2 regions of the Halomonas sp. NCCP-2165 genome follow, and region 1 is predicted to be linked to the other one. Evidence: predicted binding sites of a transcription regulator. Region 1 holds the regulator's gene; the other holds the start of a gene.
The links. Region 1 encodes FliA, which starts transcription of late flagellar genes. Its sites were predicted from a motif close to CTAAAGTTNNNNNNNNNNCNGCCGATA; they were not measured.
Positions count from the first base shown of each region.

Region 2: the regulator FliA is predicted to act here: its motif matches at 4,168-4,194, upstream of NFU04_RS13520 (flagellar protein FlaG).

Region 1 is NZ_BRCY01000035.1:7,827-13,708, forward strand. Features, by position in the region: gene NFU04_RS14495 (carboxy terminal-processing peptidase) at 1-1,189, shown strand, start outside; gene NFU04_RS14500 (RNA polymerase sigma factor FliA) at 1,540-2,238, opposite strand; gene NFU04_RS14505 (flagellar protein FlhE) at 2,389-2,775, opposite strand; gene NFU04_RS14510 (hypothetical protein) at 2,775-3,563, opposite strand; gene flhF (flagellar biosynthesis protein FlhF) at 3,595-5,882, opposite strand, start outside.
Region 2 is NZ_BRCY01000029.1:5,411-11,292, reverse strand. Features, by position in the region: gene NFU04_RS13540 (putative bifunctional diguanylate cyclase/phosphodiesterase) at 1-660, opposite strand, end outside; gene NFU04_RS13535 (sensor domain-containing diguanylate cyclase) at 699-2,018, opposite strand; gene NFU04_RS13530 (OmpA/MotB family protein) at 2,311-3,273, opposite strand; gene NFU04_RS13525 (motility protein A) at 3,263-4,132, opposite strand; gene NFU04_RS13520 (flagellar protein FlaG) at 4,245-4,601, shown strand; gene fliE (flagellar hook-basal body complex protein FliE) at 4,632-4,949, opposite strand; gene fliF (flagellar basal-body MS-ring/collar protein FliF) at 5,217-5,882, shown strand, end outside.

The DNA.
Region 1 (5,882 bases):
GGATGAGGTGGTCGACATGATCCGCGGGCCCAAGGGCTCGGTGGTGCGCCTCGACGTGGTGCCGGCTCAGGCGGTGGACATGACCCGCTCGCGGATCATCGAGATCACCCGCGATACCGTGACCCTGGAGGATCAGGCCGCCAGCCGCGAGATCATCGAGCTCGAGCGGGACGGCGAACGCCATCGCATCGGCGTCATCCAGGTGCCGACCTTCTACGTGGACTTCGATGCCTGGCAGGCCGGCGAGAGCGACTATCGCAGCACCACCCGCGACGTGGCGCGCCTGGTGCAGGAGCTCAAGGCCGAGGACGTCGACGGCATCGTGCTGGACCTGCGCAACAACGGCGGCGGCGCGCTGCACGAGGCCAACTCCCTGATCGGGCTGTTTATCGATCGCGGCCCCACGGTGCAGGTGCGCGACGCCCGCGGCCGCATCAGCCTGTATGGCGACACCGAGAGCGGCAGCCTCTACGACGGCCCCCTGGCGGTGCTGGTCAATCGCCTCTCCGCCTCCGCCTCGGAGATCTTCGCCGGCGCCATCCAGGACTACGGCCGCGGCCTGGTGCTGGGCAACCGCACCTTTGGCAAGGGCACCGTCCAGACCCTCAACGACCTGAGCCATGGCCAGATCAAGCTGACCCGCGCCAAGTTCTATCGCATCTCCGGCGAGAGCACCCAGCACCGCGGCGTGGATCCGGATATCCTCTTCCCCAGCCTGATCGACCCGGAGGAGATCGGCGAGAGCAGCCTCGACAACGCCCTGGCCTGGGACCAGGTGCGCGCCGTCCAGTATCGCCACTATGGCGAGCCCTGGCGGGTGATCGAGACGCTGCGCGCCGGCCACCGGGAACGCATCGACGACCACCCCAACTTCGTCTACCTGCAGAACCAGGCCGAGCTGGTGCGCGAGCTGCGCGAGGATCGGACCAGCGTCAGCCTCAACCGCGAGCGGCGCCAACAGGAACTCGAGACCCAGGAGGCCCGTCAGCTGGCCCTGGAGAACGCCCGTCGCGAGGCCCTGGGGCTGGAGCCGCTGGAAGACTGGGTGGATGCCCGGGGCAACGACGAGGACGCGGAGGAAGCGACCCCGCTGGATCGCGCCGAGGTGGAGGAGTCCGCCGAGATCCTCCTCGACTACGCCCTGCTACTCGACGGCGGTGACCCCCGGCTCAGCCATAACGACCACTGACCCCACCCCGTCTCGCGCCTCGGCCCCGGCAATCGCCGGGGCCGAGGCGCGTCGGGGCCACGCAAAAACGTTCTGCGCAGCTCAGCGTGAGACCTCGCCCCGGTTTATCTCCGGCTAGCTATGCCGGCACGCCAACCTGCGAAGAACAAAAAAACCGCTGCCGAAGCAGCGGTAGGTCTAGGTTTTGTACGAAAAGTCGGCGAGCGATGGCCAGACAAGGCAAAAATCGGCGAAAAGACGGAGTTTACGGGGTGTAAATGAGTACTTTGAGCCGATTTTTAACGCCGTATGGGCGAGCGCAGGCAGTTTTCGTACAGAGCCTAGGGAAACCTGGGCCAGCCGGCCGCGCCCTACTCCTCGGCGAGGCGCGAGCGTAGCCGGCCGATGGCCTGGCTATGCAGCTGACAGACCCGGGACTCGGTGACGCCGAGCACGGCACCGATCTCCTTGAGGTTGAGTTCCTCCTGATAGTAGAGCGCCATCAGCAGCTTCTCGCGCTCCGGCAGGGCCTCGATCCCCGCCACCAGGCGCTCGCGACGCTCGCCGGAGAGCAGCGCCAGGAAGGGCGAGGCGCCCTCCTCCTCGGCGCTGGGCTCCTGCCCCTCCGCCACCAGCTCCTCGAAGGGCAGCAGGTGGCCGTTGTTGGTATCCCCCAACAGCTGGTAATAGGTGTCGAGATCGATCTCCAGGTCCGCGGCGATCTCGCGTTCCTCCGGGGGGCGGCCCAGTTGCTGCTCCAGGCGGCGGATGCTGGCATCCAGGGCCCGGGCATTGCGCCGCACGCTGCGCGGCAACCAGTCGCGGCTGCGCAGCTCGTCGATCATGGCGCCGCGAATGCGCTGGCTGGCGAAGGTGGTAAAGGTGGCGCCCGCCGAGGCGTCGTAACGCCCCATGGCATCCAGCAGGCCCATCATGCCGGCCTGGATCAGGTCATCCAGTTCGATGCCCGCCGGCAGCCGCACCTGCAGTGCCAGGGCCTGTCGCCTCACCACCGGCAGATACTGCTCGACGAGCGCCGTCTGATCGATCTTGCCCTGTGCCGTGTACATGCCTCGCCTCGAACTGGAAGGTCGTCTCACTCGGTCGACGGCGCCGACCGACTCTCTCCTATTATTGGGCCCCGGCCACGCCGGAAAGGCGCGAATAGCCGTCGACTCCATCGGCTATTCCGGCTATCTCGACCAGGGTCGCAATGCCCTTCAGCGATAGTCGACGATCACCTGGATGCCGCTCAGGGTCAGGGCCCCACCCCGCCCCGGCGGCAGGCGACCCTGCAGGCGCAGGGGACGATCCGCCGCGGCGCCGGCCAGGCCCTCGCTCACGCCGCGGGCGCCGCTCAGCGGCAGGCAGCGACGCCCCTGACACAGGCGCAGGGGCGGCAAGACGCCCGGCGGCGCCTCGAGGCGCCAGCGCACCCGGGTGATCTCGCCCCCCTCGGCGATCCCCGGCGGCGGCGCCAGGGGCGCCGAGCGGCTGTCGCGGTCACTCATCGAGAGTCGCAGCGGCGGCGCCTCGGCCACCCAGCTGCCGGCGGCGAGGGCCTGGCCGGCGAGCCACAGGGCAAGCAGCGCGACGAGCCCCCGCATCACGGGGTGATCACCAGCAGGTCGATCCCCAGGTCCGTGGCCACCTGGACCAGGTTATCCGGCAGCCCCCGCCGGGAGCGCATCCTCGGCATCAACAGCAGCAGGCGCCGCGGCCCGGGACGGCGGGTCAGCGCCAGCAACAGGCGATAACCGCGGCGAAAGGCGTCCGGGCCCGGGGCCACCCACAGCGCCCAGCGGCCCTGGGCGGGATAACGCCCCAGGGCCTCCGCCGGCACCGCCGCCAGGCGCCAGGCGCGGGGATCCCCGACCCAGCGCTGACCGCGCTCGGCCCAGGCGGCCAGCAGCCGCTGGGCCCGGGGGCGCTCCTCCTCGGCGAGCCCCAGCACCCGCAGCCGGTACCGCGCCGCCGGCTCGGCGGCCACCCTCGGCGCGGCCGCCCTGGCACCCCTGGGCCGCGCCTGCTGCGGCCTTGGCGTTTTCTCGGGAGGCGCCTTCGCGGAGGGGAGCGCCGGCTCGGCAGGCCGCTGCGCCGCCGTGCGTGACTCGCCACGGGCGATCTCGACCAGCACCCTGGCGATCGCCGTTTCCCGGTCCTCGAGCGATACGTCCGCAGCGGGGCTCGGCGTGGGGGCCTCGCCGGGCGCCGCGAGGGCAATCTCCCGTAGCGTCCTGGCGATCAGGGTCTCCCGATCCTCCCCGCTAGCGTCGGGGGGCGGCGCCTCGCCGCGTTCCTGGCTCTCTGCTTGGCTCTCTGCTTGGCTCTCTGCTTGGCTCTCTGCTTGGCTCTCGACCCAGCGTCGCAGGCCCTGGGCCTGATCGGCACTCATTATCCCGCCTCCCCGGCGAACATCGCCTGATTCATCGCACTTCCTCCAGCCCCAGGGTCAGGCTGCGCAGGGCATCCCTGGCGATCAGCAGCTGTACCAGGCCATCCAGCAGCCGGCCGGCGCTGCGCGCCCGGCGCCCGCCCTGCAGGGCCAGCAGCTCGCCGCGCAGGTCCAGGGCCCAGGCCGCCTCGCTGTGCTCCAGGGCCTGGGCAAGGGCGGCCAGCCCCGCGGCCAGGGTCAAGCGCAGCTGCGGCTCCAGGGGATCGAGCCCGGCCTCCGGCAACTGCTGCCAGGCGCGCCGGGTCAGCCGCTCGAGACCCTCCAGGCCCAGTTGATGACGCAACAGCTCCAGGGCATCCCACTCCAGCCAGGCCGGCGACAGCCAGTAGCGGCGCCCCAGCCGCTGCCCCGTCTCGCTCTGCAGTTCGCCGCACCAGGCCCAGAGGGCGCGATCCTCCTGGCGGCGGCGACCCGCCGGCGACGCCGCCACCGCCAACTGGCGCAGGCTCAGGGTCGCCGCCTCCTGACGGTAGCGACAGGGCAGCGGCGTCAGCGCCTCGCCCTGCCCCACCAGCTCGCCGAGGGGCAGGCGCTCGCCGCGGTACCAGACCCGGGCGCCGGCCCGGGCCTGGGCCAGCCAGGGCCGCACCCGCTCGCCCAGCCAGTCCCAGGCGTCACGGCCGGGCAGGCTCGGCAACAGGTGGGCGCGAACCCCCAGGGCGTCGGCCCAGGCCAGCCGCTCGATCTCATCGGCGGGCTGGCGATGCTGCAGGGCGGGCAGCCCCAGGCCGAGGCCCTGGGGCGTCAGCCGCTGGTCGGGCTGGCGCCAGCCCTGGGCCTGGGGACGCCGCCGCGCCCAGCGCATGATGGCGCCCGCCTCCGCTGCTTCGCGGGACCACAGGGCCTCCAGGTGCCTGGCCTGCGCCGCCGGCGGCAGGCCCGCCGCCTGCCAGGCCTCGGCCAGGGGCGCGAAGGCGGGCAGCGTGTGTCCCAGGCGACGCCAGGCGGCGCCCAGGGCGCGACTCTGACCGGCCAGGTCCCGGGACCAGCTCGCCAATCGGGGCAACTCCGCCGCTACCTGACCGTTGCTGGGCGCCGCCTCGGCGCTGGCCAGCGCCGCCTCGATCAGGGTCGGTCCATCGGCGCGGGCCATGTCCTCGGGCACCTGCTGCCCATGACAGACGAAATTGAGCCGCAGGCCGTGACGAATCAGCCCATCCAGCAAGGGACCGAGGCGCGCCGCCTCGTCCTGCTTGGTGAGGATCACGTCCTCGAGGCGTGCCCCCGCCGCCCGGGCGGCGCGACAATAGGTCCGAACGATCTCCTCCAGGGTCTCCCCCTGGCTGGTGGCGCTGAGCATCAGCATCAGGCGCACCCCACGCCGCCCCAGCTGCAGCCGCGCCACCTGATCCACCAGGCGCTGATCGCGCTGGCTCATGCCCACGGTGTCGATAATCACCAGGGCCTTGTCGGCCAGGCGCCCCAGCAGCCCCTCCAGGGGCGTCTCGGCGTCCAGGGCATGCACCTCCACGCCGAGAATATCGGCATAGATGCGCAGTTGCTCATGGGCACCGATGCGGTAGCTGTCGGTGGTCACCAGGGCCAGCCCCTCGGGGCCGTGACGCATCACGTAGCGGGCCGCCAGCTTGGCGGTGGTGGTGGTCTTGCCCACCCCGGTGGGCCCCACCAGGGCGAGGATACCGGCCTCGGTGAACAGGCTCTCCTCGTCGTCCCGGGTCGTCAGTCGGGCGGCCAGGGCGCGCTTGAGCCAGGCCTGCACCGGCGCCGCCTCGGCATCCGCCAGGGCCAGCTCGGTGGGCAGGCCGGCGAGCAGCTCGCTGATCAGGGCATGACCGAAGCCGGCCGCCACCAGTTGGCGCTGCAGCCCCTGCAGGGCACCGGGGCGCCCCTCCCGGGCCGGCGGTTCCCGGGTCAGCAGCTGGCGCATATCCTGCACCTCGCTAAGCAGCCGCTGGCTCAGGGCGACGAAATCGGCCTCCTGGACTGCCGATTGAGGCGCTGCGGGATCCCCAGCGCCCGGTTCCGGGACCAGGGGATGGCCGCCCGCCTCCGGAGGCTCAGCAGAGGCATCGAGAGCCGGTGAATAGGCGGCCCGGGCACGACTCAACGGCTTGGGCGGCGGCGTCTCGCGGATGATTTCCGGATCGTCGCCGGATCCCTGCGAACCATCGGTCGCTGCCGGCGTCGCGGACAGGCTAACGCCGCTACGCGCCGCCAGGGCCTGGGCCCGAAGGGAATCGGACGCGGAGTCCCGCGATGCCGGGTCCGACACCGAATCTTCGGGCAGGCTCACGCCGT
Region 2 (5,882 bases), on a different contig from region 1:
GGCGAAGCTGGCCAGCAGCCGATCGCCGGCCAGCTCCCCTAACTGGTCATTGAGACGCTTGAAGTGATCGATATCCAGGCAACACACCGCCAGCGTATCGCCGCCCCCCTGGGCATGGGCGATGGCGTCCTGCAACAGCTGCGTCAGCAGCTTGAGGTTAGGCAACCCGGTCAGCGCATCGAAGTAGGCCTCGCGACTGGCGCGCCGGCGGGGCTCGCTCAGGGCACGATCCAGGGCGGTCAGGGTCACCACATGGTGGGAGGGGCTTCCGGCCGCATCGCACACCCGACGGAAGGAGAACAATACCGGCCGCGTCTCGCCCTGGGCATCGCATAGCTGCATCTCCAGGCGCCCCTGCTCTTGCTGAAGCAGCAGTTGCCAGTCCGCCAGGCACTGGGAGGCACCCTGCCGAGGCGCCACGATGGCCTCCGGCGAGGCGCCTCGCAGGGTGGCGCCGCCGTGACCTACCAAGGCTTCCAGGGCGGGATTCACCGCCAGGATGCGCTGCTCGGCATCGGTGATCAGCATCGCCTCGCTGGCGTCGTAAAACGCCTGCTCGGCCTGGGGCAGGGGCACGCGCCGTGCGCCGTGACGACGCTTGTCCGGCCCGACGCTCGGGCCCGTTTTCCGCTCCGGCACCAGCCCTTGAGAAGGACACATACTCGGGCTCCTTAGCCGGTCATTCTGTGCTTGTTATATTAGAATTCAACACTAAATCGATCGCCTTGGCCATCCATCACCACCCGGTTCCGCCCCCCTTCCTTGGCCCGATAGAGGGCCGCATCGGCCCGCTGCAGCAATGCGGCTCCCGAGTCGCCGCGGCGATAGCGGCTTCCCCCCAGGCTGATGGTCACCTCGAGTCCCGCGAAACGGGCACTCGCCACCGTCTGGCGCAGCCGTTCGGCGATCACCCTGGCGCCCGGGACATCGGTGCCCGGCAGCAGTAGGGTGAACTCCTCGCCGCCCCAGCGTGCCAACAGGTCGCTGGAACGCAGGCAGGCCTGCACTCGACGCGCCAACGCCTGGAGGACGGCATCGCCACGCTCATGACCATAGCGGTCGTTGACCGCCTTGAAATGGTCGATATCGAAGATCAGCAGCGACAGCGGCCGGTCGAGGCACCGTGCCTCGGCCAGGGCCTCCGCCAGGGCGTCATCGAAGCCGCGGCGGTTGAGCACCCCGGTGAGATGATCCCGGGTCGCTTGCTGGGCCAGCTCGCGCTCCATGCGCTTGCGCTCGCTGATGTTATGGAATACCGCCACGAAATTGCGGATCTCGCCGTTATCGTCGCGCACCGCGGTGATCGATTGCCAGAGCGGGTAGACCTCCCCGGCCTTGTTGCGATTCCAGATCTCCCCCTGCCAGTGGCCGGTACTCAATACCGCCTCCCACAGCGCCGCATAGAAGGCGTCGTCGTGACGCCCCGACTTGAAGAGCCGCGGCGTCTCGCCGACCACTTCCTCGGCGCGGTAGCCGGTGATGGCGGTAAAGGCCGCATTGACCCGCTCGATGCGCATCTCGGCATCGGTGATCAGGGTCGCCTGGCCGGTCTCGAAGGCGGTGGCCAGCAGGCGCAGCTCGCTCTCGTGGCGCTTGCGCTGGGTGATGTCCTCCTTGACCACCACATAGCGCACCGCACCGCTGACTTCATCGCGCACCGGGGTGATGATCTCCGCCTCCCAGTAGAGCTCGCCGCTCTTCTTGCGGTTGAGCAGTTCGCCGCGCCACACCTCGCCGGCCTCGAGGGTACGCCACAGCGACTGGTAGACCGCCAGCGGGGTATGCCCCGACTTGATCAGCGCCGGCGTCTGGCCCAGCAACTCGTCCCGGCGGTAGCCGGTGACCGCGATAAAGCGCCGATTGACGAATTCGAAGCGCCCCTCGGCGTCGGTGATCGCCGTGGCCACCGGGCTCTGCTCGATGGCCACGGCCAGCAGGCGGCAGTCGACACCGGTGGTCGCGAACGGGTCGAGCCGGTCGCTTGGCGGGCACTCCAATCCCCGAATAGGCTCCTGCATCTGCTGAAAACTCCCTAGTTGTTATTGTGCCGGGCTCCAGGACACGATCCATCCTAAGCGCAGATCGCTCGCTTGGGGCGGATACCGCCTATCAGCGGCCAGCCCTCCTGGACAAGGTCTTCCCTGGGTCGAGGAAACATTCGAAATAACGAAAGTAGGCGAGTTATCGCCGATGCGGGTTGATGCAGATCAACAAAGGGGGAATGCGCTTATCGCGGGGTGACGGGGGCTCGGCTCCGCCGGCATCCGCGCTTGCATATTGGAAGGGCCAGCCTCGACGGGTCACGACGGCTTATAAGTGAACGATCACTTCCACCCGGCGGTTGGCGGCGCGGCCCTCGGCGCTGGCGTTATCGGCCAGGGGGCGGGTCGCCCCGTAGCCGACGGCGCGCAGCCGCGAGGTCGCGACGCCGGCGCCCTCCAGCTGGCGCAGGATGGCGATGGCCCGGGCCGAGGAGAGCTCCCAGTTGGAGGGGAAGCGGTCGGTGAAGATGGGCCGGTCGTCGGAGTGTCCCTCCACCGAGACGGTGCCCTCGTAGCGCTGGATGATCGCCACCAGGCGCGCGATCAGCTCGCGCCCGGCCTCGCTCAGCTCGGCGGTGGCGCTGTCGAAGAGCAGCCGATCCTGAATGCGCAGGTTGAGCCCCTCCGCCACCGGCGAGATCTCCACCCCCTCCAGGCTGGGCAGCGCGCGGGCCTCGTCGAGGCGAGCGCTCACTCCGGCCTGGAGCCCCTCGGCGGCGGCCAGGGCCTCGGCATCGAGGCGCCGGGTATTGCTCGGCGCCCGCTCGGTGACCACCAGGGTCAGGTCGTCCCAGGCCTCGGGGTCGAGCTCCTCGTGGAGGGCCAGGGCCGGCCGCGCCGGCGCCGCCTGCGGCATGGCGAAGGGCACGCTGGCCACCACCAGGGCCGGCGCCGGCGCGGCGGGACGCGGCGGCGTCCAGTCGATGGGCCGCGGTAGGTCGAGAGGATCCCGGCCGTGCGGGCGCGGCGGCGCCGGCACCCGCGGCCCCGCGGCCACCTCCAGCGCCGCCGCCAGGGCGAAGAAGGAGAGCTCGGCGGGCGGCGCGCCGCCCTCGGCGGGACTGGCCTCGGCGGGACCGCGCCACACTGAGGCCAGCGACAGCAGCAGCGCGAACAGCGCCACCAGCAGCGTCATCATGTCGATATAGCTGAGCATCCAGCCCGCCTGCCCCTCCTCGGGCTCGAGCTCCTCGAAGAGGGCGTCGTGACGATGGCGATCCCTAGCCGGCATGGGAGGCCCCGCGCTCGTCGTCGGTCGCGGCGGCCGCCCGCCGGCGCAGCCGCCAGCGGGGCGCCGGGGCATCGCCCTCCTGCCCCCGGCCGTCGCGCAGTTCGTCGTGGTGATGGGCGATAAAGGAATTGAGACTCTCCTCGATCACCGAGGGCAGGCGGCGCCGCGACATCAGCGAGATCCCCTCGAGGATCATGTTCATGGCGATCAGGCGCTGCTCGGTGCGCCGCTCCAGCTTGACGGCGATGGGCTTCAGCACCAGGTTGGCCAGCACGATGCCGTAGAAGGTGGTCAGCAGGGCCACCGCCATGCGCTCGCCGATCACCGTCAGCTCGCCGGCCTCGATCACCCCCAGCATGTTCACCAGTCCCACCAGGGTGCCGATCATGCCGAAGGCCGGGGCATAGAGGGCCATGGTGCGGAAGATCTGCGCCTCGGCCCGCTCCCGGGCCTTGAGCCGGGCGATACGCCAGCGCAGCAGATCATGGATCTCCTCGTCGGCGGTGTGATCGATCACCAGTTGCACCCCGGTGCGCAGGAAGGGGTTGGGGCAGGTCTCCAGGCGCCGCTCCACCGCCCGCACGTCGCCCTTGAACCACAGCCGCGCCAGGGCCACCAGCACGTCGATGTCTTCGCGCTCGTGGTGATTCTCGCGGCGAAACACCAGGCCCACCAGGCGCACCACCCGCACCACCTCACGCAGCGGATAGCTGATAAAGGTGGCCGCCAGGGTGCCGATGACCACGATGGCCAGCCCCGGCAGGTTGAGGAAGGCGGTGGCGCTGTCGGCGCTCCACAGCACCACGCTGGCCAGCATCAGGACGCTGGCGACGATTCCGATCAGGGTGGAGGGATTCATGATTCAGGCTCTCGCTTGGCCACCATTAGCCAGGGCTAAAGTTCCCCCGCCGCCGGCCGATAGATTCGAAAAGAAAAACAAGACGTCAACCACCACTGTGAGGGATTTCACCATGAGTCACCCGATAGCGGATGTCAGTGCCCATGCCCCCGGCTCACCGCTCAATGACCTGACCCCGCGCCAGCGGGTCGAGACCCTGCTGGCCCACCTGCCCACCGCCGGCGGCCAGCTCGCCGAGGCCGAGCCACCCGCCGAGGGCGACCTGGTGGAACCCCTGCAGCGCGTCAACGAGGTGATGCGCCAGCATGGCATCGAGTTCGAACTCGCCGACACCGGTAACCGCACCATCACGCGCATCGTCGATCGCGACAGCGGCGAGCTGATCCGCCAGATCCCCACCGAAGAGCTCCTGGCCATCGCCGAGCGCCTCGACGAGATGCGCGGCCGACTGATCTCCCTCGAGGCCTGAGCCCCTCGCAGACCACCGGCCACGAGCGCATCAGACCTGCATATTCATCACGTCCCGGTAGGCGCTGACCAGGCGGTTGCGTACCTGCAGGCCCATCTGGAAGGCCACGCTGGCCTTCTGCATATCGACCATGACGTCGTTGAGCGCCACGTCCGGGTCGCCGGCCTGGAAGGCCGTGACCTGGGCATTGGCGGTCTGCTGCAGGCGATTGATGCGCTGGATGGAATGGGCCAGCTCGGCGGCGAAGCCCCCCTGGGCCGCGGCGCTGGCGTTCGGCGCGGTATTGGCGGCCTGGCTGGCCAGGCCCTGCATCTGTTGCAGGGCGGCATGGATCGCGGGGGTGGACATGGGCAAATCGGCTCCTGTGACACGCTGAGAGGAGGCTAGCAGCCTCTTCCCTCGGACCAAGCCGGCAAATGCGACTGAAAAACCCGACTATTCCCACCTTTGGGCTGGTGAGGCACGCCGATAATGGCGGTCATCACAGTTCCGCCCGGTCACCCGGGGCGGCAAACCGCGATGAATGGATATCACCATGCCCCATGCCCCTCTGCTACTCACCATGGCCCTGACTGCCTGGTCGCCGTGCTCCCCCGCTGACGCCGGGAGGCACGCATGAGCGAAGGGACCACCGCCCGCGGCGAGGCGCCCCAGGAGTCCCTGCAGCGGCGCCTGCTACGCCAGCTGCGCGGCAACCCCCTGCTGCCCCTGCTGTTGGCCGGCGCAGCCGTGGTGGCCATCGTCGTGGCCCTGATGCTCTGGGCCCGTAGCCCCGACTACCGGGTCCTCTACAGCAACCTCAACGAGGCCGACGGCGGGCGTATCATCGGCGAACTGGATAGTCGCGGTGTGCCCTATCAGCTGAGTCAGGGCGGCCAGGCCCTGCTGGTGCCCGGCGACCAGGTCCACACCCTGCGCCTGCAGCTGGCCGAACAGGGCCTGCCCCAGGGCGGCAACGTCGGCTTCGAGCTGATGGATAGCCAGGCCTTCGGCATCAGCCAGTTCGCCGAGCAGATCAACTTCCAGCGCAGCCTGGAGGGCGAGCTGTCCCGCTCCATCGAATCCCTGGGCCCGGTCTCCCGGGCCCGGGTGCATCTGGCCCTGGCCAAGGAGTCGGTGTTCGTCCGCGAGCGCGAGCCCGCCACCGCCTCGGTGATCCTCACCCTCCACGGCGGGCGCACCCTCGGCGAGGGGCAGGTGATGGCCATCGCCCATATGGTCTCCAGCAGCGTGCCGGAACTGGCCACCGAAGACGTCACCGTGGTGGACCATAACGGTCGC